3 regions of the Kocuria atrinae genome follow, and region 2 is predicted to be linked to each of the others. Evidence: riboswitches for the same ligand, from Rfam matches in the RefSeq annotation. Region 2 holds a riboswitch; each other region holds the start of a gene.
What was found. A riboswitch is a leader RNA that binds a small molecule or an ion and turns the genes downstream of it on or off. The one in region 2 is predicted to bind S-adenosylmethionine.
Positions count from the first base shown of each region.

Region 1: linked by a shared signal. The riboswitch ahead of ABD283_RS04770 (cobalamin-independent methionine synthase II family protein) and the one ahead of ABD283_RS09895 (bifunctional o-acetylhomoserine/o-acetylserine sulfhydrylase) in region 2 are both predicted to bind S-adenosylmethionine.
Region 3: linked by a shared signal. The riboswitch ahead of ABD283_RS04640 (LLM class flavin-dependent oxidoreductase) and the one ahead of ABD283_RS09895 (bifunctional o-acetylhomoserine/o-acetylserine sulfhydrylase) in region 2 are both predicted to bind S-adenosylmethionine.

Region 1 covers NZ_BAAAQA010000008.1:40,202-50,692, forward strand. The annotation lists gene ABD283_RS04755 (MarR family winged helix-turn-helix transcriptional regulator) at 1-391, shown strand, start outside; gene ABD283_RS04760 (HpcH/HpaI aldolase/citrate lyase family protein) at 415-1,248, opposite strand; gene ABD283_RS04765 (acetyl-CoA C-acetyltransferase) at 1,356-2,546, opposite strand; SAM riboswitch class I at 2,703-2,793, shown strand; gene ABD283_RS04770 (cobalamin-independent methionine synthase II family protein) at 2,807-4,018, shown strand; gene ABD283_RS04775 (MFS transporter) at 4,405-5,835, shown strand; gene ABD283_RS04780 (thiolase family protein) at 6,068-7,291, shown strand; gene ABD283_RS04785 (enoyl-CoA hydratase/isomerase family protein) at 7,299-8,108, shown strand; gene ABD283_RS04790 (3-hydroxyacyl-CoA dehydrogenase family protein) at 8,105-8,971, shown strand; gene ABD283_RS04795 (hypothetical protein) at 9,261-10,049, shown strand; gene ABD283_RS04800 (hypothetical protein) at 10,199-10,491, shown strand, end outside.
Region 2 covers NZ_BAAAQA010000018.1:123,175-133,665, reverse strand. The annotation lists gene ABD283_RS09925 (inositol monophosphatase family protein) at 1-301, shown strand, start outside; gene ABD283_RS09920 (transglycosylase family protein) at 721-1,458, shown strand; gene ABD283_RS09915 (NAD(P)/FAD-dependent oxidoreductase) at 1,596-2,702, shown strand; gene ABD283_RS09910 (S9 family peptidase) at 2,715-4,919, opposite strand; gene ABD283_RS09905 (CPBP family intramembrane glutamic endopeptidase) at 4,947-5,732, shown strand; gene ABD283_RS09900 (VOC family protein) at 5,796-6,434, opposite strand; SAM riboswitch class IV at 6,550-6,668, shown strand; gene ABD283_RS09895 (bifunctional o-acetylhomoserine/o-acetylserine sulfhydrylase) at 6,745-8,127, shown strand; gene metX (homoserine O-acetyltransferase MetX) at 8,124-9,299, shown strand; gene ABD283_RS09885 (SGNH/GDSL hydrolase family protein) at 9,335-10,138, opposite strand; gene ABD283_RS09880 (alpha/beta hydrolase) at 10,314-10,491, shown strand, end outside.
Region 3 covers NZ_BAAAQA010000008.1:8,609-19,099, forward strand. The annotation lists gene purL (phosphoribosylformylglycinamidine synthase subunit PurL) at 28-2,325, shown strand; gene ABD283_RS04630 (GNAT family N-acetyltransferase) at 2,341-2,874, shown strand; gene cls (cardiolipin synthase) at 2,887-4,374, shown strand; gene ABD283_RS04640 (LLM class flavin-dependent oxidoreductase) at 4,447-5,868, opposite strand; SAM riboswitch class IV at 5,952-6,066, opposite strand; gene ABD283_RS04645 (CoA-binding protein) at 6,157-6,576, shown strand; SAM riboswitch class I at 6,793-6,887, shown strand; gene ABD283_RS04650 (AMP-binding protein) at 6,881-9,019, shown strand; gene ABD283_RS04655 (hypothetical protein) at 9,090-9,647, opposite strand; gene ABD283_RS04660 (succinate dehydrogenase cytochrome b subunit) at 9,826-10,491, shown strand, end outside.

The DNA.
Region 1 (10,491 bases), on a different contig from region 2:
TTATGACTTCGAGTCATCCATCCACCGCCCCGCTGGAGGCACGTGGGCCAGTTACCGCATGCTGTTCGCACTCTGGGTTGCAGGCCCGCTGACACCGCATCGCGCGGCGGAACTCATGGGCATGAGTCGTGCGGCGGTTTCGAATCTCGCGGGAAACCTGGAGTCCAAGGGGCTACTGGTCAAGCAGGCGTCCGAAGATGACGGCCGCTCGTTGATCCTGCACCTGACCGAAACGGGTCAGAGCAAGATCCAAGAGATCTTCGCGCTGCAGAACTCCCGCGAGAACGACTGGAGCCAAGCTCTCACCGAACAGGAACGCGAACTCCTCATCAGTCTGCTCGACAAGATCATGGACCACCGTACGGTTATCGGCGCCAAGACGCGTAAGTAGCACCCCGGCAAGCCGCTCTCGGGCTAGGACGTCACCGCAGCATTTGCGTCCGTTCGTGCCACCATGCGCTCCGCCAGTCGAATCACGGACGCGTCGACGATCTGCGCCCCGTGCCGGAAGGATCCCCGCTGCTCCGGGGCCGCCTCCACCACGCTGCGAGCCCAGTCGAGTTTGTCCGGTTTGGGGAGGAAGCCCTCCTTGATGACAGCCATCTGGGAGACGTGCACGCCGCCCTTGGCATTGAAGCCAGAGCTGGAGGCATCCAGCGTCTCTCCCAGCAAGCCCTCCAGATTTTCGACGTCCAGGAAGATGCCGTCGACTGCAAAAATCCCATTGACCTTGGCGTGCAGGAGCGTCTGCGAGCGCACGTGCAGCGAAATATCGCGCAGCGCACCATTGCACTTGCGACTCGTGAGTCCGCCCAGGTTCCCGATCAAGTCCTCGGAGCCCCACACCAATCCGACGACGCCGCTCGCGCCGGCAACCTCACCCAGGGCCAGAGCACCCTCGGGAGAGTCGATCGACGCCACGACTTCATAGCCGGACAGCCCCGCAATCTGCTGAGCGGATTCGACCTGTGGGACGACCACGCGCCGATAGGTTGTGGTTTCCAACGCCTGCAGATCCGCGGTGTGCTCATCGGTGCCGACCGGGTTCACCCGGATCACCGTGCGCGCCGGATCCAACGGGCATTCCAGGATGCACTGGCGTGCGAACTCCTTGTCCCGTGGCAGCACGCCGTTATGGAGGTCCAGCACCACCACGTCCGCCGCCTGTGCGGCCTCAGCGAACTGCTCGGGCTGATCGGCGGGTACGACAATCCATGCCGGTCCATTGAGGGCGTGAGTCTGAGTCATCGGTGGTATCTCCTGAGTGTGGCGTAGGTCTCGTCCACCGAGTATGCAGCACAAATCCGGATAATGGAATAACTATTCCATTATCCGGATTGTGGAAACACGCGGAATTAGCGGCTCAGCAGCAACGCTTCTCCTTGACCACCACCACCGCACAGGGACACTGCGGCCTTGCCGGAACCACGGCGCGCCAGCTCGAGTGCCGCGTGCAAAGCCAGGCGAGCACCGGACGCACCAATCGGGTGACCCAGGGCAATGGCACCGCCGTGAATGTTGGCCTTGTCCAGAGGAATCCCCAAGTCATCGACCGATTGCACGGAAACGGCCGCGAAGGCCTCATTGATCTCCACGAAGTCCAGCTCGTCCACGGACCACCCGGCGCGCTCCACGGCGTGCTCGATGGCTCGCGAAGGCTGCGAGTGCAACGACGTATCCGGCCCCGCAACCTGACCCGGCTTGCCCACCACGGCCAGCCAGGACAGACCGTGCTCCTCGGCGTAGGCGCGCGTCGTCAGGACAACGGCAGCGGCGCCGTCGGAAATAGGGGACGAATTACCCGCTGTAATGGTGCCGTCCTTGGTGAAGGCGGCACGCAACTTGCCGAGACCCTCGGCCGTGGACTCGGGGCGAACGCCCTGATCCTCGGACACGGTGACCGGGTCTCCCTTGCGCTGCGGGATCTCCAGCGGGGCGATCTCGTCCGCGAAGACTCCCGAGGACTGCGCTTCTCCCGCCAATTGGTGGCTGCGCGCGGCAATCTGATCCTGCTGCTCGCGGCCGATCGAGCGCTCGGAATTGCCGGTCTCGGTGAGCTCACCCATCGCGACGCCCAGAGCGGCATCCACCAGACCATCGTTAGCCAACGAATCAGCCAGCGTCATATCCCCGTAGGGCTTGCCCTTGCGGGAGCCGAGCGCGAGGTGAGGCGCGTTGGTCATGGACTCCATGCCACCGGCCACCACCACAGACGCTTCACCCGCGCGAATCATCCGGGCCGCCTCGGTCACCGCGACCAAACCGGACAGGCACACCTTGTTCAGGGTCATGGCGGGAACGTTCATGGGAAGACCCGCCTCCACAGCGGCCTGCTTGGCCGGATTCTGGCCATTACCGGCCTGCACCACGTTGCCCATGTACACGTAATCCACGGTCTCGGGCGAGACGCCCGAGCGCTCCACCGCGTGCTTGATGGCGTGCGCGCCCAGATCCACAGCGCTCAGAGACGCCAGCGCCCCCATCAGCTTGCCCTGCGGCGTGCGCGCCCCGTTGACGATCACAACATCATTGGCGTTCTCGGTCATTTGTCCTCCTACTGGGCGGACTCGTAGCACCCGCCCGTGAGCTGCATCACTGATTTATCGTTGATTTCATCCTACGGGTGCCACCAAGGGATCCGAGGTGTCGCGACGCGCGCCACAATTGGCCCGACCACCCACCCATGATGTTTGATGAGAAGGTACCCATCCAGAGCGGCCGAGAGATCTGGCTCGTTGACGCCGCAGCAACCCGGGATTCAGCCCACGGTGCTACCGCCAGGACCGATGGAAAGGACTGTTAGTTCATGCCACAGAACACCGATCGCATTCAGACCACGCACGTGGGATCGTTGCCCCGCACCCCTGATCTGTTGGAGGCCAATAGGCGCTTCCAGGAGGGCGAGGCCTCCGCCCAGGAGTTAGATGCCGCGCTCGACAACGGCGTGATCGACATCGTCCGCAAGCAGCGTGAGATCGGCCTGGACATCGTCAATGACGGCGAATACGGCCACGCCATGTCCTCCTCCGTGGATTACGGCGCGTGGTGGAACTACTCGTTCTCCCGCCTGGGCGGGCTGACCCCCACCAACGAGGACCGTTGGAAGGACGCAGAGGTCAAGCGTTCCTCCCCCGGCAACATTGTTCTGACCAGCTTCCCGGACCGCCGCGATCGCGCTCGCTTCCGCGAGGCCTACGAGGACCCCACTGCGGGCGTCCTCGCGCACCGCGCCTCAGTTGCTCAACCCAAGATCACGGGCCCCCTGACCTACACCGGTCAGGACGCCGTGGCCGGTGATATCCGCCGCCTCAAGGACGCGATGACCGAGACCGGCGCCCAGCAGGGTTTCGTGGCCGCGCTGTCCCCGGGTTCCTGTGCGCGTGTTCGCAACGAGTACTACTCGACCGATGAAGAGCTCGTATACGCCTGCGCGGACGCCATGCGCGAGGAGTACAAGGCCATCGTCGATGCCGGCCTGACGGTTCAGATCGACGACCCCTCCATTGCGGAGTCCTGGGACCAGATCAACCCCGAGCCCACCGTGGAGGACTACCTGGCCTTCACCAAGATCCGCGTGGACGCCCTCAACTACGCCCTGCGCGACCTGCCCGAGGACCAGATCCGCTTCCACCTGTGCTGGGGATCGTGGCACGGCCCGCACACCACTGACCTCGAGTTCAAGTACCTGGTGGACCTCATGCTCACCATCAACGCCGGCGGCTACAGCTTCGAGGCGTCCAGCCCCCGTCACGGACACGAGTGGAAGGTCTGGAAGGACCACAAGCTCCCCGAGGGCAAGGTGGTCTACCCCGGCTTCGTCTCTCACTCGACCAACGTGGTGGAGCACCCGGAGCTCGTGGCCGACCGCATCGAGCAGTACGCGTCCGTGGTGGGTCGCGAGAACGTCATCGCGTCCACCGACTGCGGCCTGGGCGGTCGCATTCACCCCTCGATCGCGCTCGCCAAGCTTGATTCCCTGGTCGAAGGCTCGCGCCTTGCGACCGAGCGCTTGTTCTAGCAAGGTTCGCAAGCGGCGTCGGCAATTCATCGACGACGCCGCTCGCCGCCTGAACCACGTGTGGCCCGTCATACTGACGGGCCACACGGCTTTAAGGACGATGGCCGCCGCAATCCGATGAGAAGTCCCAGCGCTATGGGCGGGGACACGCCCCGAGCGGACAGAATTTGTTTGCCCAACCCATGCCCGGTGAACACCGAAATAGCTGGTCAGCGCAGGACCATGGCGCCACGCCTCACACGTGTTTCCTCAAACCTTTGATAATTTTGCGCGGAGGTAGTGACGCGAGTCACGATCATCAGTACTATCTATTCCAACGACCATTCGGTCAGTAATCGCAGATCTTGCCGGGCCCGGACCGCGCAACTCATGATCCTGGAGCTTCCATGGCTACAAACGCAGCTTCCCCGCCCGCACAGCAGCAGGCGCACACCATGTCCCGCGAAGAGCGCAAGGTTCTCGCCGGCACCCTGGTGGGCACCACCATCGAGTGGTACGACTTCTTCATCTACGCTCAGGCAGCGGCCTTCATCCTGGCCACGCATTACTTTGCTCCTGCAGGTGCAGAAAATGCGGCTCTGGGCCAGATCTTTGCCTGGGCATCACTGGGTATCAGCTTCCTGTTCCGCCCGCTCGGCGCCATTGTCGCTGGCCACATCGGTGACAAGTACGGCCGCAAGATCACCCTGGTGATGACCTTGTTCGGAATGGGTGCAGCCACCACTTTGATCGGCCTGCTTCCCACCTACCAACAAATCGGCATCGCAGCACCCATCATCCTGGTTCTCCTGCGCATCTTGCAGGGTTTCTCCGCCGGTGGTGAATGGGGCGGCGCTGCCCTGATGGCCGTAGAGCACGCCCCCAATCACAGGCGCGGACTCTTCGGCGCCTACCCGCAGATCGGCGTGCCCCTGGGCATGCTGATGGCCACCCTCTTCATGTTCGGCCTGACCTCCATGCTGACTCCCGAACAGTTCGAATCCTGGGGCTGGCGCGTTCCGTTCCTGTTTTCGGTCGTGCTGATCGGTGTCGGCTACGCGATTCGCCGCGCGGTGGATGAGTCTCCCGTGTTCGTTGCCATGCAGCAGCGCGCCAAGGAGTCTTCCGCTCCGCTGGGCCAGTTGTTCCGCACCAACAAGCGAGAAGTGACCCTCGCTGCCCTGATCTTTGCTGCCAACAACGCCGCTGGCTACTTGGTCATCGCATTCTTTGCGTCTTACGGCGCCAAGTCGCTCGGAATGGAGCGGTCAGAAACCCTCATTGCCTCGCTGGTCGGCGGCGTGGGCTGGCTAATCTTCACGATGCTCGGCGGCTGGATGTCCGACAAGATCGGACGAAGGCTGACCTTCCAACTGGGTTACGGGTTCATCATCCTGTGGGCCATCCCCATGTGGTTCATGATGGACACCGGATCCCTGCCACTGTTCGCGGCGGCGATCTTTATCCTCACCATCGGCCTTGGCCCGTCCTACGGTCCGCAGTCCGCGATGTACGCGGAGATGTTCCCTGCTCGCGTTCGATACTCGGGCATCTCGATCGGCTACGCATTCGGTTCCATTATCGGCGGCGCGTTTGCGCCGATGATCGCCGAGCTACTGCTCACTGAGACTGGCCAGTCCTGGACCATCGGCCTTTACATCGCCTTGCTCTCTGTCGTGTCCTTCACGGCCGTGTGCTTCGTCCGCAAGTCGGACCAGGGCCGCGACCTGCACATCGAGGAAGTGCACGAGGAATTCATTGCCAAGCACCCGGGCGAAGAAGTTCCCCCGGTACTGCCCGAAGACATGGACAGCAATGCCCCGCAGCACCGCCGGTAAAGCTCCGCGCAGTGCATGCAACTGAATAGCTGATGTGGCCGGATCCTTCGCGGGTCCGGCCACATCGCATTCGCAGGTCATTCAGCTCCAACCCTCAACATGGAGCCGAACGCACTGGAGCCGAAAAAGTCCGAATCTCGCAATCCCGACCGATCGTATTGACGTAGCTCACAAAATCGTGGAATCTTTAGATGAACGATCGGTCAGTTATTGCCCCTGCGAAGGAGACAGCATGTCCACGATGCCGCAAGCTTTTCTAGTCGGAGGGGCCCGAACCCCCGTAGGTCGTTACGGCGGGGCACTGTCCTCCGTTCGCCCTGACGACATGGCCGCCCTCTGCATCAAGTCCGTGGTTGAAGCCGCCGGCATTGATCCCGCAGACGTTGACGAGGTCATCCTCGGCAACGCCAACGGCGCCGGCGAAGAAAATCGCAACGTGGCCCGCATGGCCTGGCTGCTGGCCGGTTTCCCGGACACCGTCCCCGGCATCACCGTGAACCGCTTGTGCGCCTCCGGCATGTCCGCGATCACCATCGCTTCCCAGATGATCAAGTCCGGCGCCGCGGATATCGTGGTCGCCGGCGGCGTGGAGTCCATGTCCCGCGCTCCGTGGGTCGTCGAGAAGCCGAAGACCGCGTTCGCCAAGCCCGGCGAAGCCTTCGATACTTCCATCGGCTGGCGCTTCGTGAACGAGAAGTTCGAGGACGGCCCGCTGTCCCGCGACGGCAAGGCCACCTACTCCATGCCGGAGACGGCGGAGGAAGTTGCCCGCTTGGACAACATCTCCCGCGAGGACTGTGACGAGTTCGCCGCTGAATCCCATGCAAAGGCCATCGCCGCTATCGAGGCCGGTCATTTCAAGGACGAGATCGTCCCGGTCGAGGTCAAGGGCCGCAAGGGCGCCGTGACCGTGGTCGACACCGACGAGGGCCCCCGTCCCGGCTCCACCCCGGACGTTTTGGCCAAGCTGCGCCCCGTGGTCAAGGGTGGTTCCGTGGTCACCGCCGGTAACGCCTCTTCCCTCAACGACGGCGCTTCCGCCATTATCGTGGCGTCCGAGAGCACCATCGAGAAGTACGGCCTGAAGGCTCGCGCCCGCGTGATCGACGGCGCTTCCGCCGGCCTCGCTCCCGAGATCATGGGGCTTGGCCCGGTCCCGGCGACCGAAAAGGTTCTCAAGCGCGCAGGCTGGTCCGTGGACGACCTTGGTGCCGCGGAGATCAATGAAGCGTTCGCCAGCCAGTCCCTGGCCTCGATCCGCCGCCTGGGCCTGAACCCGGACATCGTCAACCGCGACGGCGGTGCCATTGCACTGGGCCACCCGCTGGGTTCCTCCGGCTCCCGCATTGTGATCACCCTGCTGGGTCGCATGGAACGCGAGAACGCGGACAAGGGCTTGGCCACCATGTGCATCGGTGTTGGCCAGGGTGCCGCCATGCTCGTGGAGAAGGTGTGATGCCCGCATGAGCGAACAAGCGACGTCGTCGAACGGCGAGGACCAGGGCCTACAGGGTGACTTCACCGCCTTGCGCCTGGAGGAAACCGAGGATCGCCTGCACGTGATCCTGGACCGCCCCGGTGTGCGCAATGCGATTGACCAGACCATGGTCGACGAGCTGCACACCGTGTGCGGTTACCTGGAACGCAACCCGAAGATCATGATCCTGTCCGGCACGGAAGTGAACGGGAAGGGGATTTTCGCCTCGGGTGCGGATATTGCGCAACTGCGCGAGCGGCGTCGTGAGGACGCGCTGCGCGGGGTGAATTCGCAGATTTTCGACCGGATCGCCAAGCTGCCCATGCCTGTGATTGCGGCACTGGACGGCTACGCGCTGGGTGGCGGCGCGGAACTCGCGTGGGCCGCGGATTTCCGCCTGGGCACCCCTTACGTGAAGATCGGCCAACCGGAAACCGGCTTGGGCATCATCGCCGCGGCAGGCGCGCTGTGGCGCATCAAGGAACTCGCGGGCGAGCCGGTGGCCAAGGAGATCGTGCTGGCCGGACGCGTTCTCAACGCTGAAGAAGCGTTGGCCGCGCACCTCATCACGGAAATCCATGAACCGGACGAGCTGGTGAACGCTGCGCACGCCCTGGCCGACCGCATCGGCAAGCAGGACCCGCTGGCCGTGCGCGTGTCCAAGCGCGTGTTCCACATGCCGCGCGAATCCCACCCTCACGTGGATGAACTCGCGCAGGCGATCCTGTTCGAATCACAAGCCAAGTTTGACCGGATGCAGGCGTTCCTGGACCGGAAGAAGGAGAACAAGAAATGAGCGAAGAGACCAAGGGCACCGTTCCCGCCAAGGTCGGCGTGCTGGGCGGTGGCCGCATGGGTGCGGGCATCGCGCACGCGTTCCTGATCTCCGGCGCCAAGGTCACGGTGGTTGAGGCCAATCCTCAGGCCGCCCAGGGCGCCAAGGAGCGAGTTGAGTCGGACCTGGCCAAGTCCCTCGAGCGCGGCAAGATCGACGGCAACCTCGACGCGTGGGCCGAGAACTTCACGGTCAGCCTGGACCACGCTGATTTTTCCGAGTGCGAGTTGGTCATCGAGGCCGTTCCCGAAATCTGGGACCTCAAGGTTTCCTCGCTGCAGCAGGTCGAGGCGAACCTGTCCGAGAGCGCATGGTTGGCCACCAACACGTCCTCGCTGTCCGTGGACGGGCTGGCCGCCGAGCTCAAGCGCCCCGAGCGCTTCTGCGGTCTGCACTTCTTCAACCCGGTCCCGGCCTCCAAGCTCGTGGAGATCGTGATCGGCCAGCAGACCAGCGATGAACTGCAGAAGCTCACCCTCGAGTGGGTCGCCGGCATCGGCAAGACGCCGGTGACTGTGAACGACGCCCCCGGTTTCGCGTCGTCCCGTCTGGGCGTCGCACTGGGCCTTGAGGCCATCCGCATGGTCGAAGAAGGCGTGGCCTCCGCCGAGGACATCGACAACGCCATGGTCCTCGGTTACAAGCACCCCATCGGCCCGCTCGCGCTCACGGACATCGTGGGCCTGGACGTGCGCCTGGGTATCGCGGAGTACCTCGAGTCCAAGCTCGGCCCCCGCTTCGCGCCGCCGCAGCTCATGCGCGACATGGTCGAGCGCGGCGAGTTGGGTAAGAAGTCCGGCAAGGGCTTCTACGACTACTCGTAGTCGCGCACGGCTCGTCCCGCACGACGACGCCGCCCGGCCCCTGGCGCCGGTGGCCACCGCCTCGGTGGGTAGTTCAACCATGAACTACCCACCGAGTTTTTTCGTTTGCAAGAGTTAATTAAGTGCGACGCGCGCCTTCCGTGATATCTCAAGGATGCGCCCGTATCCCGTTGTCACCGGGAGTCTTGGAGCGAGATCACGATTCGATCACAACGGGTTGCATTTGCAAACCACCACCGGAAGTGTGGGTTGTGACCTGAACGGCAACCACCTCCAAGGAGGTCAGATCATGAACAAGAAGATCACGATCGCAACCGCAACTGCCCTTTCGCTCCCGCTGCTCGTTGGCTGCGGCCAGGCAGATACCGAAGCCTCCGCGAGCTCCAGCGCCGGGTCGTCCGTCTCGACCGAGTCCTCGAGCCCCGTCGCCCAGACTGCACAGGGCTCCGGCGTGGCCGATCCCACAGAGGGCACCGATACCGCGGCGCCTTCCGAGGATCCCGCATCCACTGAAGCAGCCACAGGTGAAGCGACGAGCGACGCTGGCGCATTGCCTGCTGTGGAAGATCCGTGCGCGGGCCAGTGCATGGAGAACGGCCGCATCCCGGTGGATCACCCCAAGTTCGGGGCCATGGAAGTAGTGGCCTACTTCAACCAGACTTCCGAGGATGGTGCTGCACCGAGCACCGGTAACGCTTCCTACGCCTTGTATCAGGATGGCACCCCCGTTGGGTACGTGGGCACTGAGGGAGAAGTGGTGCATTTCGGCACATCACCGGCCCTGCCCGGTCAAACCTGGGACCTGGCCAATGGCTCCAATGTTGACAAGTACGGCAACGTGTACCTCTCCTTCGACCGCGGCGTCACCGTGTTGACGCCCACCGATGAGGGCTACAACTCTCACGGCAGTCTGCCTCAGCCCGAGGGCGTGGGGATCCCGTTCGATCACGCCGGGTTGAAGATCGACGAGACCGGCGAACCCACCATCCTGCAAAAGACGTTCGACAAGGATGGTGTGGAAACCGACCAAATCATTGAATACACCTGGGAGGGCAACTCTTTCGCCCCCGTGCGCTAAGAACCCCCGAGAAAAACCACTGAGCGGTGACTCCCCGATAGGGCTGTGGCCCCAGGGCACCCGAAGTGGGGGCCACAGCTGAACGGACCAGCCGCACCAAGATCGTTTTACACACCTGAACGGCAACCACCTCCAAGGAGGTCAGGATCATGAAGAAGAAAGCTACTGTCATTACCGCTACTGCACTTTCCATCCCGCTGCTGGTGGGCTGCGGCCAAGCCGACACCGAGGCCACGGCGAACCCCACTGACGGATCGAGTGAGGCGTCGAGCCCCGCCAGCCAGACAGCACAAGCCTCTGGCGCGGAAACTGCCCCGCAGAGCACCGAATCAGCAGCACCCAGCGCGGATCCGGCCTCGACCGCTACCGGCGAACAGTCCGATGGCGTCGAGCAGCTTCCCGCGGTGACCGATCCCTGTGCCGGTCAGTGCACCGAAACCGC
Region 2 (10,491 bases):
CGGAAATTTCCTGGACACCATGGATCACTACACGGACATGCGCAGGCTCGGTGCAGCGTCGTTGGATCTTTGCATGGTGGCTGATGGAACCCTGGATGGTTACTCGGAACGGGGACTGCACGAACACGACTGGGCCGCCGGCGCACTGATTGCTGAGGAAGCCGGGGCGCAGGTGCAACGCCCCGACCTCCCCGCACCCACCGCACTTCGTGGACCTGACCAGGACGAACAGGAATATGCGGAGAACTATGAGCTGGTGCGGAGCACGACCATCATCGGAGCGTCCGCGCGCGCGTCATAGCGTTCTGCAGCACCGTTATCAATTCTCTATCATCCCGTTATATGTGCTTAACCCCACAGGAGGTTGACCCTCCGCTTGCGAATGCCATAGCGTGGCACACGTTGTGCGCCTGCACGGTGCACGGCCCGTGTCCCCCAAAGGGATGCGCCAGAACCTTGGGAATGGATTTGGCGTAATAAGAATTGTTACGCTATCGTTATCAACGACTTCCCCAAAGGATTCTCCTACGCGGGAGTCCTAAACGCTTGAGGCGGACATGATCTGCGCCCCAAGCCATGCTGGATGCTGCCGCAACACCGTACGTCGTCTACAGGGCAGCATTCCGTAGTTACTACCCCTGAACTCAACTTTTCATGGGTAGACGACGGCGCGAAGACACCCAGGGATGGGAACGAGCGTAGGTGGCCTTACGGAGCATGATGAAGACTTCGAACGTTATTCGCCGTGGTGCCGCTGCTTTCGTGATCGGCGGTGCAGCTGTTGGTGCAATGGCCATGCCGGCCAACGCAGCTCCCGTTTCGACCTGGGACGCCCTCGCACAGTGCGAGTCCGGCGGTAACTGGGGCATCAACACCGGTAACGGTTTCGGTGGCGGCCTGCAGTTCACCCCGTCCACTTGGGCCGCTTTCGGTGGCTCCGGTTCCGCTCACAACGCTTCCAAGGCTGAGCAGATCCGCGTTGCAGAGAACGTCCAGGCCGGTCAGGGCTGGGGCGCATGGCCCGCTTGCTCCGCCAAGCTGGGTCTTTCCGGCGGCGGCGGGGGCTACACCCCCGAGCAGCCCGTGGCTGCTGCCGCTGCTGTGGCTCCCCAGGCTAACGAGGTCAAGCAGGGGCAGGCTGCTCCGGCACCGGCCCCCGCTGCTGAGGCTCCCGCTGCTGCTCCGGCCGCGCCGGCTGCTCCCGCCGCCCCGCTTGAGGCACCGGCCGCTCCGGCTGCTGCCCCCGCCGCTGTGGAGTACTCCGCTCCGGCTGCTCCCGTGGCACCGGCTGCTTCCACCAGCGCTTCCTACACCGTTGAGGCTGGCGACACCCTGGGCACCATCGCTGCCAAGCTCGGTGTGAACGGCGGCTGGGAAGCTCTCCACGCTGCTAACGCTGATTCGGTGGCCAACGCCCACCTGATCTTCCCGGGCCAGGTCCTGAACATTCCTGCCTGAGTGATCTGAACATCTTGACGATGTTTGATCTTCGCTAGCGGCTCGCCGCTACGGGATCGTCGAAAGCCCCGCCCGCATTACGCGGACGGGGATTTCGCATATCCGCACATGAAAAGTGAAAATGAAAGAATGGTCACATGATGGCGGAGACGGTAATTATCGGTGGTGGCATAGCCGGCTTGTCGCTGGCTTCCGAGCTGGCGGTTCGCCGCGGCTCGGGTGACGGAATCATCCTTGTTGAGGCGGAGAACGCACTGGCTCATCACACGTCGTCGCGTTCGGCCCAGCAGCTCATCCCCAGTTATGGCCCGGAACCGGTTCTCGAGCTGACCAGGTTGACGATTCCCGATCTCGTGACGCCCACATACGCAGCTCCGGTACCACTGGCCTGGCCCAGCCCGTTCGTGGTGGCGGGTTCACCCGCCGACGTCGCCGCAATGACCGTTCCGGGTCTCCGCACCTTGTCGAGCGATGCACTTTTCGAGTACTGCCCGGAACTGTCAGACAACGCAGAGCGCTATCAGAGTGCGATCATCGACGAGTCCGCTGTGCGCACGGATGCCACAGCGCTAGTGGAATGGCACCGACGGCGAGCGGAGCATGCGGGCGTGCAGATCAGGACGGGCGCCAGGGTTACTGCCGCACAGCGGGCGAGCGGCGATGCGTGGGTAGTGACCGCGGGCGAAGAACAACTGACAGCCCGTACGGTGGTCAACGCCGCCGGAGCCTGGGCCGATCACGTGGCGGAATTCTTCGGTGCGGCGCCCCAGCAGTTGCAGCCGTTGCGGAGGACCGCGGCCCTGGTTTCGCTGAATGAGCCGCTGGGGCCAACCCATCCCATGGTGGATGACGCGGCCTCGGGTTGGTATTACCGTCCCGACGAGGACGGCGCCATGATTTCCTGGGGCGAGGCCGAACCGAGCCCGGCTTGCGATGCTCAACCGCATCCGGGCTCCATTGAAGAACTGATCGAGACCGTGGAACGAGAAACGTCCATGCGAGTCACGGGGGTCCGCAAGGCCTGGACCGGCCTGCGTACCGAGGCACCCTCCGGTATTCCAGTGTGTGGCTGGGATCCCCAGGCGAGTAATTTCCTGTGGCTCGCGGGCCAGGGAGGCTACGGCTTCCAGACGAGTAGCGCCCTGGCCCGTGCCGCCACGGATGTGCTGGTGGGCGGCCAGATCGGGGGCTGGCTGAGCGCTGAGACCGTGACTGCTCTTCAACCTCAGCCAGCCACTGAGTGACGCTGTGTTCGGCTAGCTCGCAACCCCCAACTGCTCAGCGAGCCAGGCGTATTCCCATGCCGTGTCCTTCCACTGGGAGTAGCGACCGGAGGCGCCGCCGTGTCCGCCGGCCATTTCACAGCGCAGGAGCACTGTCTCCGGGTGCTCGGCATGTTCGCGCAGCGCAGCAACCCATTTGGCGGGCTCCACGTAGAGGACGCGGGTGTCGTTAAGGCTCGTGACCGCGAGGACCGGCGGGTAATCGGTATCCCGCAGGTTCTCGTAGGGGGAGTAGGAGCGCATGTACTCGTAGACCTTCTGGTCCTCCAGGGGGTTGCCCCACTCTTCCCACTCGAGTGCGGTGAGTGGAAGCTCGGGCATCAACATGGAGGTCAAGGGGTCAACGAAGGGGACTGCGGCCAGCGCACCGCAATACAGCTCGGGGGCCAAGTTGAGAACAGAGCCCACGAGTAGGCCGCCCGCGGAACCGCCGAGAACGGCGATGCGAGCGGCGTCGACATCGGGACGCTCGGCGAGGTGGCGGGTGACCGCCACGTAATCCGTGAAGGTGTTCTTCTTGGTGAACTTCTTTCCGTCGTCATACCAGGAGCGTCCCAGCTCACCGCCGCCGCGTACGTGGGCCACGGCCCACACCACGCCACGGTCCAGCAAGGACAAACGGGAGATGGAGAACCCGGGGTCGGTGCTGACCTCGTAGGAGCCGTAGGCGTACTGCACCACGGGGGCCTGTACCGAGGAGTCGAGGTCCGCGCGGCGCACCAATGAGATGGGAATCCGCGTGCCATCCTCGGCCGCTGCCCAGTCTCGTTCGACCGTGTAATCCTCACGGTTGTAGCCGCCCAACACGGTGGTTTCTCGACGCATGATCGGAATGCCCACGCCGAACTGGTTCAGGCCTCCAGCGCTCTCCGCACCGGTGGGAATGTCGTAGACGCGCGGGGGAGTGACGAATGATGTGTAGGACACCCGCACCACCGGGTTGTCGTAACGGGCGGACACCACGGTTGCGGTGAAAAGTTCCTCGTCGAAGGCGGGTTCGGTACCGGCCATTGACGTCGCATCGGCAGTGCCTGCAACCAGGGATTCCAGAGCGGTACGCGGGATGAGCCGCACTCGCGGGGTTGTCTCGGACCGTAGGGACACCACCAGGTGGGTTTCCGTGGGTTCGCAGTACTCAATGCGAGTGTGCTCACTGGCGGGAATCACATCCGTGAGGTCGAGATCCACAATGCTCGAACCGGCCTGGGACAGGGGCATCAAACTCACGCGCGAATTGGGTGCCTGGTAATCATGCGTCAACAGGACGTAATCGGTGCCCGCCACGTCCAATGGTTCTGCCGAATACAGCACGCGGTCACTCTCGGGAATCAGAGTGAGCCACTCGTCCTGGGGAGTGTCCAGACGGCGGATGCGGTATTCGCCGTATTCGGAGCACGCGGAGGCCACCATGAGCCATTTCTTGTCTGCGGAGAGTTCCACGCCCAGCCACAGTCCGGGGTTGTCCTCCTGGTACAAGAGTTCATCTTGTTCGGAGGGCGTGCCGATCAGGTGACGGTACACGCGCCAGGGGCGCCAGGAATCATCCACCACCGTGTAAATGAGCTGGGATGCATCGGGGGTGAGGAAGGCACCGTAGGAAGTCTGTTCCACGCGGTCGGACAGGAGCTCCCCGGTGACCAGGTCTTTGATGTACACGGTGAAACGTTCATCACCGGCGGTGTCCTCTGACCATGCCAGATGGGTGCCGTCCTCGGACACGCTGAAGGCGCCCAGGGCGTAGAAATCGTGCTTCTCCGCGGCCGCGTTGGCGTCCAACAGGATTTCCTCGCCGGGCAGTTTGACCCCGGGTTCCACCGTGGGAGGTGTCCACGCCAGAGCGGGGTCCCCGATGTCGGAGGCGGGAATCCGGCAGAAGACCTGGTGCGCGCCGCCCTCCACGGTGCGGGCGAAGTACCACCACGCACCGTTGCGGGCCGGCACGGACATGTCGGTCTCTTGGGTGCGCCCCTTGATTTCCTGGTAGATGCTCTCGCGCAGAGGCTTCAAATGGGCCGTGACCGCTTCCGCATACTCGTTCTCGCGGTCCAGATGCGTGCGGACCTCATCCGAGTCCTTATCTCGCAGCCACTCGAAATGATCGTCGAACGTGTGGTCGTGAAAACTGCGCTGAACGGTGCGTCGAACGGCTACGGGATATGCGGGCTTCTCGGAACTCATGAACCCCAGTCTAAGGAGCACGGCACAATGGTGTCCGTGTTGACGGACCCCTTCCACCCCCAACCCCTCGAACAGCCCCCGGCACGGTCGGAGCTGTGGTTCCACATTGCGCTGGTCCTGGGTGTGTCACTGGGCTCTTCAGCGGTGTACGCCGTGCTCAACCTGGCCGAGACAATGTCCAGGGGATCGCTCTCGGACGCCGAGGCCACGTTGAACCGGGTGCTGAGCCCAGTGCCCGCCATTGATCTCCTCAGGCAGCTTGCGAGTATCGGTTTCGCCCTGGTCCCGGTGGCGCTCGCGCTTTACCTGATGGCGGGGTCCCTGCCACGGATCAAAAACGTTCTCCGCAGCGTCGGGGTGGACGGTCGCCACCCACTACGTGATGCGGTCTGGGGGATGTGCTTGTTCCTGGTTATGGGGCTGGGAACGCTGGGGCTCTACCAGGTGGGACGCGCGCTGGGCCTCACCGCGGCGATCAATACCTCGGCCCTCAACGAGCACTGGTGGACGGTGCCCGTCCTGATTTTGTCTGCCATACGCCACAGCCTGGTCGAGGAAATCATCGTGGTGGCGTTCCTCTGTGATCGGCTGCGCCGTATCGGGTGGTCCTGGGTCACCATTGCCCTGGTCACCTCGGTCTTCCGCGCCAGTTACCACCTGTATCAAGGCTTTGGCCCCGCGCTGGGCAACGTGGTCATGGGCCTGGTGTTCGTGTGGGTTTACCGCCGCTACGGGCGCCTCGCCCCGTTGCTCATCGCCCATGCGCTGTTGGACATCACCGGTTTCCTGCTACCGCAGCTTTTGGCGGGTTAAAGGGCGACGACGCCCCTGCCGCAACCTTTTCGAGCCAAAGGCAGCGGCGTCGTCAGCGAAAACCTAAATCGTGGCCAAGCCGTCCGGCGTGGTGAAAGAAACTGCCATGACGCCGGGGGTCCCGTTGGGGGATGACCAGGTGACGTCCAGGGAGGCCAGGACGTCTTCAACCGGACCGCCCAACCACTCGGTCACGCGCTCCGAGGAACCTGCGATCTCCATACCCGCCAGCTGAACGTCAGTGATGCGCGCCTGGGACGGGTGCATCTCGGGCTCGGATTCAAAACGAACCATGAACGGCAACTGGGGGTCCGCGATCAAACCCTTCACGCCGATCTGGCGCCACTCCAGCTGGCGGCCGTCCGGGAACAACCGGAAACCCGGTACGGAGGGGCGGCCCAACTTGTCCTCGTAGGGGGTAAGATCCTGAACCTCGACCACCCAGCCGAGCCAACCTCCACCGGCCTCGGAGCGGGCGCGGACGGCCTGACCGAACGGCGCCTTGTCCGCGGCGGGGTGCTCGAGAACCTCGACCACTTCCACGTACTGGTGACCCGTGAGGGGCAGGATCATGTTTCGCGTTCCGAAGCGCGGGTGGATTCCGCCCTTGACCGGTTCGATCCCTAGCTGATCGGCAATCCGTTCCGTGGTGGCTTCAAGACCATCGGATTGTGCTGCGAATGAGACATGATCCAGTTTCATGGTCACATCGTGACACCGCGCACAGTGGTCTCCAAATCGAGAGCTGAAACATGACCGTGTGACGCGGGTAACTCAGCTTGACGTTCTAGGCACCGGCTCCGGACAATGAAGTGCAGGTCACGAGAGTCAGCGAGAAGCCCCAGCTAGCTGACCGGCAACCCTCCCTCCGCGGTGGGGTGCCCTGGGTGAGGACCGGGCCGCACCGCAATTCTTCGGTGTTGGCAAGCGCGGGTCACAGGTGCCCGATCGCTGCACGGGCATCGTGCTGCGGATCGTTCACCGGGCCCCTGATGTTGAAAGGGAGTGCGGTATGAGCCCCGCAGCCACCCCGTCCAGCCCGCAGGGTTGGGCATTCGAAACCCGTCAGATCCACGCGGGCCAGGAGCCTGACCCCACCACCGGTTCACGGGCACTGCCGATCCACCAGACCACCTCCTACGTGTTCCCGGATGCGGAGACAGCGGCCAACCGTTTTGCCCTGGCGGAACTCGGCCCCATTTACACGCGTCTGACTAACCCGACTACGGAAGTGGTCGAAAATCGAGTCGCTTCTCTCGAGGGCGGCGTGGGCGCACTGATGCTCAGCTCGGGCCAAGCCGCCTCTACCTTTGCGATCCTGAACCTGGGCGGCGCCGGAACCCACGTGGTGGCCAGCCCGTCAATGTACGGCGGCACGTACAACCTGTTGCATCACACGCTGCCCAAGATGGGTGTGGAGACCACCTTCGTTTCTGATCCGGACGATCCCGAGGCCTGGCGCGCTGCAGTTCGGCCCAACACGGTGGCGTTCTTCGGGGAGACCATCCCCAATCCGCGCAATGACGTGCTGGACATCGAAGCCATTTCCGCAGTCGCCCACGAATCCGGTGTGCCGTTGATCGTGGACAACACGATTGCCACGCCGTACCTGATCCGACCGATCGAGTGGGGCGCTGACATCGTGGTGCACTCGGCCACCAAATTCATGGGCGGTCACGGAACGGCCATCGGTGGCATGATCGTGGATGCGGGCAACTTCGACTTCGGTCAGGATCCGCAGCGCTTCCCGGCCTTCAATGAGCCGGACGCGTCCTACAACGGTCTGGTCTATGCTCAGGCCCTCGGTCAGGACGGCATCTTCGGAGTGAATCTGTCCTACATTCTCAAGGCTCGCGTGCAGTTGCTGCGCGACCTGGGGTCGTCGATTTCCCCGTTCAACGCGTTCCTCATCGAGCAGGGCATCGAGACACTCTCCCTGCGCATGGATCGCCACGTGGCCAACGCCCAGAAGGTCGCGGAGTGGCTCGAGGCGCGCGACGACGTTCGTGCGGTCTCCTATGCGGGCCTCGCCTCCTCGCCGTGGCACGAACGCGGCAAGAAATACGCTCCCAAGGGTGCGGGTTCCGTGCTCGGTTTCGTACTTGACGGTGGACGCGAGGCGGGCACCGCATTCGTGGATGCCCTGACCTTGCACTCCAACGTGGCCAACATCGGCGATGCGCGCTCCCTGGTGATCCACCCGGCCTCGACCACTCACTCGCAGTTGACCGACCAGGAACAGCGGGCAACCGGTATCGAGCCCGGCTTCGTGCGGCTGTCCGTGGGTTTGGAGAATATTGACGACATCCTGGCCGATCTGGAATCCGGTTTCGAGGCCGTGGCCGCGCTGGGTGGCGCAGCGGCGTCGTCGGGTGAGGGAGGACCGCAGGCGTGACCATCGTGGGAGGCGGGACCGCTGACTCGCTCGTGCGTGAGGACGGCGTGGTGGGCTACATCGACGTCGGGCCCCTGACCTTGGAGTCCGGGTACCGTCTCCCTCGTGCGCGGCTGGCCTACGAAACGTGGGGCCGTCTCAATGCTGACGGCTCCAACGCCGTGCTGATCGAACACGCCCTGACCGGCGACTCGCACGTGGCGCGAGGCCAGTCACGCGATCACGCTCCCGAGGTGGAGCGTCTCGCTGCGGAGGCCGGTGGCTGGTGGGACGGCCTGGTAGGTCCGGGCGCGGCCATCGACACCGACAAATACTTTGTCGTCTGCGCAAACATCTTGGGTGGCTGTTACGGCAGTACCGGGCCGGCTACCCAGGCCCCGCCCGAGGTGGATCCGGAACAGAGAGCCTGGGGTTCGCGCTTCCCGCGCATCACCGTGCGGGACACCGTGAGCGCCGAGGCGGTCCTCTCCGACGCCCTGGGCATCGACCGCTGGCGTTTGGTGATCGGCGGGTCCATGGGTGGCGCGCGGGCCCTGGAATGGGCCGTGATGTACCCGGATCGGGTGGCGGCATGCGGTGTGATCGCTGCCTGCGCCTCCGCCAGCGCGGAACTGCTCGCGTGGGGTCAGGCACAAGCACTTGCCATCCGTCAAGACCCGAACTTCCGCGGCGGTGACTACTACGACGGTGAGTTCCCGGAAGCGGGTCTCGGGCTCGCACGGCGGATCGCGCACATCACCTACCGCTCGGCAGCGGAGTTGCACTACCGATTCGGCCGCGAAGCCCAAACGAATGAGGACGTGGACGCGACCCACACATCCCAGCGCGGCCGTTACCGCGTGGAGAGCTACCTGGATCACCAGGCCTCCAAGCTGGCCGGGCGCTTTGACGCGAACTCGTACCTCAGCGTGAACGAGACGCTCATGTCCCACGACGTCACGCGAGGCCGAGGAGCTTTGGAAGAGGTGCTTGCCGGTACGACGTGCGAGTGGCTCGTGGCCGGGGTCGACTCGGACCGGCTGTTCTTTCCGGCAGAATCTGCCGAACTGGTGCAGGCACTGCCGGGTGAGCAGACCCTGCACATGATCAGCTCACCCAGCGGCCACGACGGATTCCTGATCGAAGCACCTCAGTTGGGCATGCTCCTCAAAAAGACGGTGTTGAAGGACTAAACCCGAGCGGTACGCCGGTTTCCGGCGTGTGCCCGTCAGACGGGTTCCTGGTCGCCGGAGCTCTGTACCTCCGGTGTTTCACCCGCGCCAGGAATGACCGCTCGCCCGAATTGCGGTCGCTTGGCCGTAATCGAGTCTCCCGAGCTGCGCTTGGTGATCCGGCGGGCAACCCACGGAGCAAAGTGCTTGCGGGCCCACACGAGGTCCTCCCGGCGGGCCTCCCGCTTGGTCTTGGTGGGCCGGGGTTCCAGGACATCGGGGACCAGTCCGTGCTCGATGCCCAGGGAGTCGAGTACTTCCACGGCTATCCGTTGATGACCCAACGGTGAGAAATGCAGTCGATCAGGCGCCCACATGAGTGGATCAGCCAGTTCGTGCAGACCCCACAGATCGGTCATTACCGCACCGTGCCGGGCCGCGATGACACGGACGTTCTCGTTCCAGATGGCCACTCGGCCGCGGATGCTGCGCAGCACGGGAGTGTTACCCACATCTGGTCCGTCGAACATGATCACAGTGGCGCCCGTTTCCGCGATCCGGGCAATCACGCCATCCAACTTCTGCGCAATGGCATCCGGGTCGGCCCCGGGGCGCAGCATGTCGTTGCCGCCGGCGCTGATGGTGACCAGATCGGGTTGCAGCGCGAGGGCCGGTTCGAGCTGTTCGTCGATGATGGGCTGATACAGGCGGCCACGGATCGCAAGATTGGCGTACGCGAAGTCATTGGTGAGTCGGTCCAATTCTTCGGCTACACGGTCCGCCCAGCCGCGGTGTCCGCCGGGGACGTGCTCATCGGGGTCGCCCACGCCCTCCGTGAAGGAATCGCCGATGGCCACCATGCGGTGCCAAGGGTGTGCCCGGGGAGTGCTGTCTTTTAGTTGCCCGTCGTATTCGGGGTGTTCGTCGAACTCGGGGGGAGTGTCAGGTGAAGCCATATGCGCTTTTCTACCACTCGGCCCCGTTCAATGCACGGGCCGAGTATGAGGCACCAGCGAGTCATGTCAGGATGGTCACATGAGTGATACCCCGTTTGTGATTTGGAACAATGAGCCCACTGAACGTGCCGACACCCCGCTCGTGGTGCTGTTCCACGGTTACGGATCCCACGAAGAGGATCTGATGGCGTTGATCCCTGCTCTCCTGCCGGGCGCCACCTACGCTTCCGTCCGGGCCCCGCAGCGAGCACAAATGG
Region 3 (10,491 bases), on a different contig from region 2:
CCACGGCAAGGGATTCTCGTAACCGACATGAGCGAAACTCACTTCAACCTGGACACCGTCGAACACGCCTCCTCCACCCCGGACATCGAACTGCCCTGGGCCGAACTGGGGTTGACCGAATCCGAGTTCGAACGGGTCAAGGAGATCCTGGGCCGCCGCCCCACCGCCGCGGAACTGGCCATGTACTCGGTCATGTGGTCCGAGCACTGCTCGTACAAGTCCACCAAGGTGCACCTGCGCCAGTTCGGTGACAAGGTCACGGACGAGATGCGCAAGGACCTCATGGTGGGCATCGGCGAGAACGCCGGTGTCACGGACATCGGTGACGGCTGGGCCGTGACCTTCAAGATCGAGTCCCACAACCACCCGTCCTTCGTGGAGCCCTACCAGGGTGCGGCAACCGGTGTGGGCGGCATTGTCCGCGACATCATTTCCATGGGCGCCCGCCCGGTGGCCGTGATGGATCCTCTGCGTTTCGGCGCTATCGACCACCCGGACACTCAGCGCGTGGTGCACGGCGTGGTGGCCGGTGTGGGCGGCTACGGCAACTCGCTGGGTCTGCCCAATATTGGCGGTGAGGTAGAGTTCGACCCCTGCTACCAGGGCAACCCTTTGGTCAACGCGTTGGCCGTTGGCGTCATGCGCCACGAGGACATCCGCCTGGCCAACGCGTCCGGCACCGGCAACAAGGTGGTGCTGTTCGGTGCGCGCACCGGCGGCGACGGCATCGGCGGCGCCTCCGTGCTGGCCTCCGAGTCCTTCGACGATTCCAAGCCCTCCAAGCGTCCGGCCGTGCAGGTGGGTGACCCGTTCGCGGAGAAGATCCTGATCGAGTGCTGCCTGGAGCTGTTCAAGGGCTCGCTGGTGGAGGGCATCCAGGACCTCGGTGCGGCCGGCATTTCCTGCGCGACCTCCGAGCTGGCCTCCAACGGTGACGGCGGCATGCGCGTGGACCTGACCAAGGTGCTGTTGCGCGATCCCACCCTGACCCCGGGTGAGATCCTGATGTCCGAGTCCCAGGAACGCATGATGGCCGTGGTGACCCCGGAGAAGGTCGAGGCCTTCGAAGCGGTCATGGCCAAGTGGGATGTGGAGTACTCCTGGATCGGTGAGGTCACGGACACGGGCCGGCTGGTCATCGACTACCAGGGCGAAGTGATCGTGGACGTGGATCCGCGCACCGTGGCCCACGACGGCCCGGTCTACGAACGTCCCTACGCCCGCCCCGAGTCCCAGGACCAGTTGCAGGCCAACCACTTCACGGGCTCACCCGAGGACGCATCCCGTCCCTCCGGAGCCGAGCTACGACAAGCAGTGCTCGAACTGATGGCCTCGCCCAACCTGTGCTCCAAGGACTGGGTCACCAGCCAGTACGACCGTTACGTGCAGGGCAACACCGCCATGGCCATGCCGGATGACGCCGGAGTGATCCGCGTGGACCAGGAAACCGGGCTGGGCGTGGCCCTGTCCACCGACTGCAACGGCCGCTACACCCGCCTCGACCCGTACGCCGGCGCACAGCTCGCGCTCGCCCAGGCTTACCGCAACGTGACGACCGCCGGCGCCCGCCCCGCAGCCGTCTCGGACTGCCTGAACTTCGGCTCCCCCGAGGACCCGGACATCATGTGGCAGTTCGCCGAGGCCGTGCGCGGCCTGTCCGACGGCTGCCAAGAACTGGGCGTGCCCGTCACGGGCGGCAACGTCTCGCTCTACAACCAGACCGGCGGCGTCGCCATCAATCCCACCCCGGTGGTCGCGCTGATGGGGGTTCTCGACGACGTCGCTCGCCGCACCCCTTCCGGGTGGCGCGAGGACGGTCAGGCCATTTACCTGCTGGGCGAGACCGCGGACGAGCTGGACGGCTCCGAATGGGCCCGCGTACGCGGCCACCTGGGAGGACAGCCTCCCAAGGTGGACTTGAAGAAGGAGCGTACCCTGGGGGACATGCTCGTCAACATGTCGCGCGACGGCATGATCGACGCGGCACACGATGTGTCCGAGGGTGGCTTGGCCGCGACCCTGTCGGAGATGGCCCTGCGCTTTGGCGTGGGTGCACGGATCGGTCTGGGGGAAGTAGCTGATCGGGATGGTGTGGACACGTTCACCCTGTTGTTCTCCGAGTCCCAGGGCCGAACCGTGGTGGCCGTCCCTCGTTCGGAGGAGGTGCGTTTCAAGGACATGTGCGCCGTGCGCCACTACCCGTTTGCGCGCATCGGAGTGGTGGATGCGGAGTCCGGAGCCCTGGATGTTCAGGGCGAGTTCTCCGTGGACCTGGAGGCCTTGCGAGAGGCCCACAGCGCCACGCTACCCAAGTATTTTGGTTGATCGAAGGATAGAGATATGACCGAGGTTCTCGACGAGCTCAGGCCGGAACGACCGATTCGTACCGAGCGCCTCCTGCTGCGTCCGTTCGTCCCGGAAGAGCTCGAGGCAATTGCGGACTCAACGGACCTGCCACAGTTCGCCCCGGGGTTCCCGACCCCCGAGGATCGGGACTGGGCCCAAACTGCGTTGGAGGCCGGCAGCTATTTCTTCACCGAGACCATGTTCTCGATGTTCGCGATAGTGGATGCGGCCTCTGAACAGATCATCGGCATGGCTGGTTTCGTGGGCCCGCCCATTGACCACGAACTCGAGGTGGTTGGCTCCATAGTGCCCGCGCGTCAGAACCAGGGGTACGGGGGCGAGGTTCTGCCCCACCTCCTGGAATTGGCCTTCCAGAATCCCGAGGTCACTGCGGTGAACGCCTCCGTCCCGTGGGGTAATGGGCCCGCTTCCAAGCTGCTGCTCGACAACGGTTTCACCGAACGTCCGTGCGGCGGGTCCGAATCCGCTTACGTGTACGCGCGCCCGGAGACACCTCGGAGCAACTGAGTTAGTGACCTGATGTACCCATGGACCCCGTATGCCTTACTCCCGGATACCTATCCGGAATGGATTCTGATTGCCCTGGGCGTCCTGGATTTCACGATCACAGTGGTAGCGCTCGGCTGGATCCCGCATCGCCGTAGGCCCTCCGTCGCACTTGCGTGGCTACTGGGTCTGACCGTTTTCCCCTTTGTGGGCCTGTTGTTGTTCCTCATCATCGGCTCTTCCCGTCTGCCGCGGAAGCGGATGGAGAAGCAGGCCAAGATGAACGACATCATCCGGGAGAACACCCCGGAGGACTTCTCCCTGGGCGAGGAGTTCCATGACCTGCCCGAGTGGGTCACCACGACCGCCAAGCTGAACTACCGATTGGGCGCGCTACCCATGGTGGGTGGCAATGACTTTGACATCCTCACGGACAACCACGAATCCATGGAGCGAATGGCTCACGACGTGGACCGTGCCACGGATTACGTGCACTTCGAGTTCTACATCGTGGCCACGGACCCGGTGTCCACGGTGCTCCTGGACTCCCTCGTGCGAGCCCATGAACGTGGGGTGCGGGTGCGCATCCTCATCGACCACGTGGGATCGCTCGGTTACCCCGGTTACGCGGAATTGGCCCGTCGCTTCAACGCCTCTGGTATTCCCTGGCGGCGCATGCTGCCGATCCGCCCGTGGCGAGGCGAGTGGCAGCGCCCGGACCTGCGCAACCACCGCAAGATCCTGGTGGTGGACGGCTCGATCGCCTACACCGGTTCGCAGAACATCATTCACCGCTCGTACAACAAGAAGAAGAACCTTCGCCGCGGCCTGGAGTGGAAGGATCTGATGATCCGCTGTTCCGGGGCCGTGGTCTCCGAGCTCAACGCGGTGTTCGTCTCGGACTGGTACTCGGAAACCGACGACCTGCTCCTGGATGAGGCCACCGAGGTTCTCACTGATGTGGAGGGCCCGGTGTATGCGCAGGTGGTACCGTCCGGGCCGGGGTTCGAGACTGAGAACAACCTGCGGCTGTTCAACCACCTCATCTACAACGCCAACCGGCGCGTGGTGATCTCCAGCCCGTACTTCGTACCGGATGAGTCCCTGCTGCACGCGCTCACCACTGAGGCGCAGTCCGGGGTGGAGGTGGAGATCTTCGTGGGTGAGTCCTCGGATCATTTCCTGGCCCACCATGCCCAGAACTCCTACTATGCCGAGTTGGCGGAGGCCGGGGTCAAGATCTACCGCTACAGCTCCCCCACCGTGCTGCACGCCAAGTTCGTGCTCGTGGACGACCTGATCAGTGTGATCGGTTCCTCCAACATGGACGAGCGGTCCTTCGCTCTGGACCTGGAAGTCTCCGTCATGATCGTGGATCAGCATTTCCATGTACGAATGGAAAATGTGGTCGATGAGTTCAAGGCATCCTCAACCGTGCTGAACCTCGAGGCGTGGAACAAGCGCCCCCTGCTGCAGAAGTATGTAGAGAACGTCTGTCGCCTCACTTCGGCTTTGCTTTAACGGCCACGACGCCGCTGTCGCGACCTTTCGTTCGAAAAGGTCGCGACAGCGGCGTCGTGGGCAGAGGGGCTGTTAGCCCACCAACTCGCGAGCGGCGGTGTCCGCGACGGACGGCTTGTCGGCGTACGCACCGCGATACTGCGCGGCCGGGTGGGTGTCCATGACCTGGGACTGACCGGCGCCGTAGAGGGACTCCCGCAGGGTGGAACCCTCGTAGTCGGTGCGGTAGCGGCCACGCTTCTGCAGCTCCGGGACCACGAACTCCACGAAGTCCTCGAAGGAACCGGGGCTCACGTGGTAGGCCAGGTTGATGCCGTCCAGGCCACCCTCGTCGACCCACGTCTCGAGCTGATCCGCCACGGATTCCGGCGATCCCACGATCACGTCACCCATACCGCCCAGGGCACAGTGCTTGGCGATCTCCTCGCGGGTCCACTTCTTGTCCTTGGACTGCAGGGTGAACGGGGTCAGGAAGGACTGGATGGAATCGGTCTTGATGTAGTTCAGGGCCTCGTCCTCGTCGAACTGGCTCAGATCCACGCCGGACCAGCCGCCGATGATCGCCTGGGACGCCTCAAGGTCCACGTAGGAGAGGTACTCCCGGTACTTCTCCTGAGCCTTCTCCTCGGTCTCGTCCACGACCACGGAGAGCATCGCGTAGATCTTGACGTCGTCGCGGTGGCGACCCTGCTCCTCGGCCTGCTCGCGGATCTTGTCCGTGACATAGCGGGTGAGGTCTGGGCGCAGACCTCCCACAAACACGGCCTCCGCGTGGCGTCCGGCGAACGCCTGGCCACGCGAGGATGCGCCCGCTTGGAAGATCAGCGGGGTCCGCTGCGGGGAGGGCTCGGTGAGAGCGGCGCCCGGAACGCTGAAGTACTTGCCCGAGTGCTGGATCGGGTGGACCTTCTGGGGATCCGCGTAGCGGCCGGCCTCGCGGTCCTTGACCACGGCGCCGTCCTCCCAGGAGCCTTCCCACAGCTTGTAGCAGACGTCGAGGAACTCTTCGGCAATCTCGTAGCGGGTATCGTGCTCGATCTGACGAGGCAGACCCTGATTCTCCGCGGCGGAGGGCAAGTAGGAAGTCACCACGTTGAAGCCCACGCGGCCCTTGGTCAGGTGGTCGAGCGTCGCGTACTTGCGAGCCAGGGTGTAGGGCTGCTCGTAGGTCACGGCGCTGGTTACGCCAAAGCCCAGGTGCTCGGTCACGGCCGCCATGGCGGAGATCTGCATGAACGGGTCGTTTACCGGAACCTGCGCACCGTCCGCCACCGAGGGCGCGGCGGAGTTCTTGTAGATGTCGTAGATACCCACCACGTCCGCCAGGAACAGGGCGTCGAACTTGCCCTTCTCCAGGGTCTTGGCCAGGTTGGTCCAGTATTCAATGGTGTTGTACTCGGTGGCCTTGGACCGCGGGTGACGCCACAGGCCGAAGCTCTGGTGGTCCACGCAGGTCATGTCGAAGGCGTTCACGGAAATCCGCTTCTTGCTCATGTGTGCCCCTTGAGGTCGAACTCGACCCGCGCCCCGTGCACCACCTGCGGCGGCCTACTCTGCGGGTCCAGCGCGCTTGTGTGGCGCCGTACTTGCCGCATGCGGTGTGCCATGCGGCCCGATCCTCACCTGGGGCACCCCGCTACGGGAGAGGGTTGCCGTCCGACAAGCCAGGGCTGTGCGTCGGAACTCATGATCGTTCTGGGCACCACTGTACAGTTTCCCCACCGGTTCCGGCGGCCCGTGAAACATGATGACCGAGCTGATTCACAGTGAGACGATGGTCGTATGAGTGATCGCCACGTCAACGATCCGGACCTGATTCGCGAGCTACTCACCACCCCGGGGCGGTGGGCCGTTGTTGGGCTGTCCACCAACCGCACGCGACCGGCCTTTGCGGTGTCCCGGCGGATTCGTGATGAATTCGGTCAGGAGATCATCCCTGTCAATCTGGCCGGTGAGGACGTGCACGGCGAGACCGGCTACCGCTCGCTCGCGGACATCCCGGGGCACGTTGACGTGGTCGACTGCTTCGTGAACTCCCAGCGCGTGGGTGAAGTGGTGGATCAAGCGATCAACATTGGGGCCGGGGCCGTGTGGATGCAGCTTGGTGTGTCCGACCAGGCTGCCGCCGAACGGGCGAAGGCCGCCGGGTTGAAGGTGGTCATGAACACCTGCCCGCTGATCGAGGCCCCGCGGGTTCTGTAGGCGCGCCGGTTCTGTCAACGCGGGCAAGGACGGTCTCCCCCACAGGCCTTTGACATTCTGGGCAGAGGTTCGCGCGCGGAGCACGGTGTTTAGTGCGATCCCTTGCCAAAAATGTGCACTACCACTTCTGACGTGCGAACCTCTGCCACAAATGTTCATGCTCCGCGCGCTGACTCAATTTGCGACCGCCCCCTCCCGAGACGTTGAATGGAACGGTTCCCATCCGGAGCGGCCGAGAGACCTGGCTCGTTGACGTCGCAGCAACCGGTACCCGTGCGGTGCAAGGTGCTAATGCCAGGAGACGATGGAGTTGATCGAGATTACTTCCTTCTCAGACCCTTACTCGCCCACGCCCAATCCCGCGCTGATCTCGGATGAGGCGCGCGAGGAGTTCTGGGCCAAGCAGGCGACCCGTCTGGACTGGGCCGAGCCGTGGCACACGACCCACCGCTTCGACAAGCCGCAGAAGATCGGCACGGACGAGGCCGGCAACGACATCCTCTCGGTACCGGAGATCGCCTGGTTCGAGGGCGGCAAGCTCAACGTTTCCTACAACTGCGTGGACCGCCATGTGGACGCCGGCCGCGGCAATCACGTGGCCCTCTACTTCGAGGGTGAACCCGGTGACCGCCTGGTCTACACCTACGCGGACCTGCAGCGCGAGGTCTCCAAGGCCGCCAACGCCCTGCTGAAACTCGGTGTGGAAGAGGGCGACCGCGTGGTCATCTACCTCCCGGTGATTCCCGAAACCGTCATCATCACGCTCGCGTGCGCGCGTATCGGCGCCATCCACTCCCTCGTGTTCGGGGGCTTCTCCGCCGAGGCTCTCAAGTTCCGTGTGGAAGACACCGGCGCCAAGGTCCTGGTGACCACGGACGGGCAGAACCGGCGCGGCGCCGTCGTTCCCGTGAAAACCAACGCGGACCAGGCGTGCAGCGGCGAGAACAACATCGAGCACGTGATCGTGGTGCGCCGCACCTCGCGACCCGGCCGCATGGACCTGCCGCGCGGCACCCGCGGGCTGCGTTCCAAGCAAGAGGACACTGTGCCCTGGACGCGTGGCCGTGACGTGTGGTGGCACGAGCTGACCGCGGATGTCTCGGACGTGCATGTGCCCGAGGCCTTCGACGCGGAGACGCCCCTGTTCATCATCTACACCTCCGGCACCACGGGGAAGCCCAAGGGCCTGGTGCACACGATGGGCGGATATCTGGTGCAGACCGCGTATACGCACGCCCTCATGTTCGACCTGCTCCCGGACGTGCCCGATGCCAACGGCGTGCTTCGGCCGGACGAGCTCTCCGCGGTGAACGACCCGGCCAAGGTGGATTCGACCGTTCACTGGTGCACCGCGGACCTCGCGTGGGTCACCGCGCACACCTACGAGATCTACGGCCCACTGGCCAACGGCGTGACCGAAGTGATCTACGAGGGCACCCCCAACACCCCGGATTACGGGCGCCATTTCGAGGTCATCGAACGCTACGGCGTGACCAATTACTACACCGCTCCCACGCTGATCCGCTCGCTCATGGGGGCCTTCCCCAAAGGTCTGCCGCAGGTCTACAACCTCTCGTCCATCCGCTTGCTCGGGTCGGTGGGCGAATCCATCAATCCCGAGGCGTGGCGTTGGTTGCGAGCGCAGGTCGGCCGCGACGAGGTCCCGTTTGTGGACACCTGGTGGCAGTCCGAGACAGGCTCGTGCGTGGCCTCCCCGCGCCCGCACGATCCGCAGTTCGCACCGCCCGGCACGTTCGACGACGCCGCTCCGCACACCTCCCTGAAGCCGGGCTGCGCCACGCGCGCCGTCCCTGGTATCTCGGTGCGCGTGCTCGACGAATCCGGTGAGGAAGTTCCGGCGGGGTTGCAGGGCTTCGCCGTGGTCGACAAGATCGGCCCGTCCATGGCCCGCACGGTGTGGGGCGATCCGCAGCGCTACCTGTCCTCGTACTGGTCGGCCTACGGCGAGCGCGGCTGGTTCCTCGCCGGTGACGGCGCACGCACCGATGACGAGGGCGACCTGTACATCTTGGGCCGCGTGGATGACGTGATCAACGTGTCCGGGCACCGGTTGTCGACCATCGAGATCGAGTCCGCACTGGTGACTCACCCGCACGTGGTCGAGGCTGGTGCGACCCCCATCAAGGATCCCGTCACCGGACACGCCGTTCTGGCCTACGTGGTACTCACTGCGGAGGCACAGTCACTGTCCGCGGATGAGGTTCGAGAAGAACTCCGCGCCCACGTGGCGCAGGAGATCGGCCCGATCGCCAAACCCCGCGAGGTCATCGCCGTGCCGGATCTCCCCAAGACTCGTTCGGGGAAGATCACCCGTCGCCTCTTGACCCAGCTCTACGAGGGGCAGACCTTGGGCGACCGCTCCTCGTTGCAGAATGAGGAAGCACTTGACGCGATCGCCGACGTCCTGGCGACGCGCGAATAGACGTGGGCTGAGCAAGGAAAAGCGCTGAGCGGCGTCGTCGGGCCGGCTGGGTTGAGCCGGCCCGACGATTTCAGCGGAGCTTGACCATCCGCCGGATGAACACGATCAGGACGATCCCCATGGCCGCGAGCGGCAGCCACATCAGGTCCGCACTGAGGATCCCGAGCCAGCCTCCCACCATGATGGCCAGGACCGCCGCCATACCGGCAACCACCCACACCAACATCTGTACGGCGTTCTTGTACTGACGCTGCACGTTGTCCCGGGTGAGGGTCACGGGGAAGTTGAAGACCCGTGGGTATCGCGTCAGCACTCCACAACCGATCGTCAGCAGACTCAGCAGCACGAGGATAATGGCGGCCTCTTGGAAAGACCCCTCGCGGGTCACGTCACCAGTGAAGTCGTAATGGAGGGCGAAATCTCCCTGGGCACCCGAATACCGCAGGAAGAAGTACACCGGCAGGGCCACGGCCGAGATCATGCTGACCAAAAGAAGCACCCTGTGGAACGGATCCAGCGCAAAGTTCGGTTGAGGCCGCTCCCTGAAGGTCGTGATGGGTTGATCGCCATCGAGGTCCTGGGCTCGGTTGCGAGTTCTTTCCCGCGGGGCGTCACGTGAGTCAGTCATCCAGCGCTCCTAGTCATCGCCTGGTTGCTCCTTATCTTTAAGGCTACGAAGAAAAGGCAGGCACCGACTCCCCCGAGCGTTGGAATTTCACCCCGCGCGCATGAGGATCGAGTTGTTCGTTACTTCCCAGGGCACTCGAACTGATACTTCTGCCCAGAACTCTTAGGATGATCCAGTGATGAATCCCGCCGCTCAGCCCTCGACGGACACTGCCGACTCCACTCCCAAGCCCAGCGCGTGGGAAGTGATGTTCAAGGACGCCACCAATGCCGAGCTCAAACTCGCGATGGCCGCGTCCGGAACCATCCTGAGTCTGTTCACCGCGGGGCACATGGCCGGGAACATGCAGGTGTATCTGGGCCGGAAGCACTACAACGAGTACGCGGAGTTCCTCCGCACCGTGGGTGCTCCGGTTTTGCCGCGCAATTCGGTCCTGTGGGTCGTCCGAGTGGGACTGCTCGCGAGCGCCACGAGCCACATCATGGCCGGCACCGAACTCACGCTGCGGGCCATGCGCGCCGAGCGGCACACGGTGCAGAGCACGATTCAGGACTTCAAGCTTCAGCTCACGGGCAAGCAGCGGAGGCGCCCTCGCGGCCGACGTCGCTCGGTCCCCCAGATCATCGCCCGCTCCATGCGCTCCACGGGCGTGGTGCTCGGCCTGTTCACGGCCTACCACGTAGCGGATCTGACGGTGGGTGCGCGCCCGGCGGCGTCGTCGAAGCATCGGCACGGGGACGCCTACGGGAACCTGGTGGCAAGCCTGTCCCGCCCGAGCGTCGCATTCTTCTACACCGCCTCGATGGCGGCCTTGGCCGGCCACATGATTCACGGCGTGCGCACG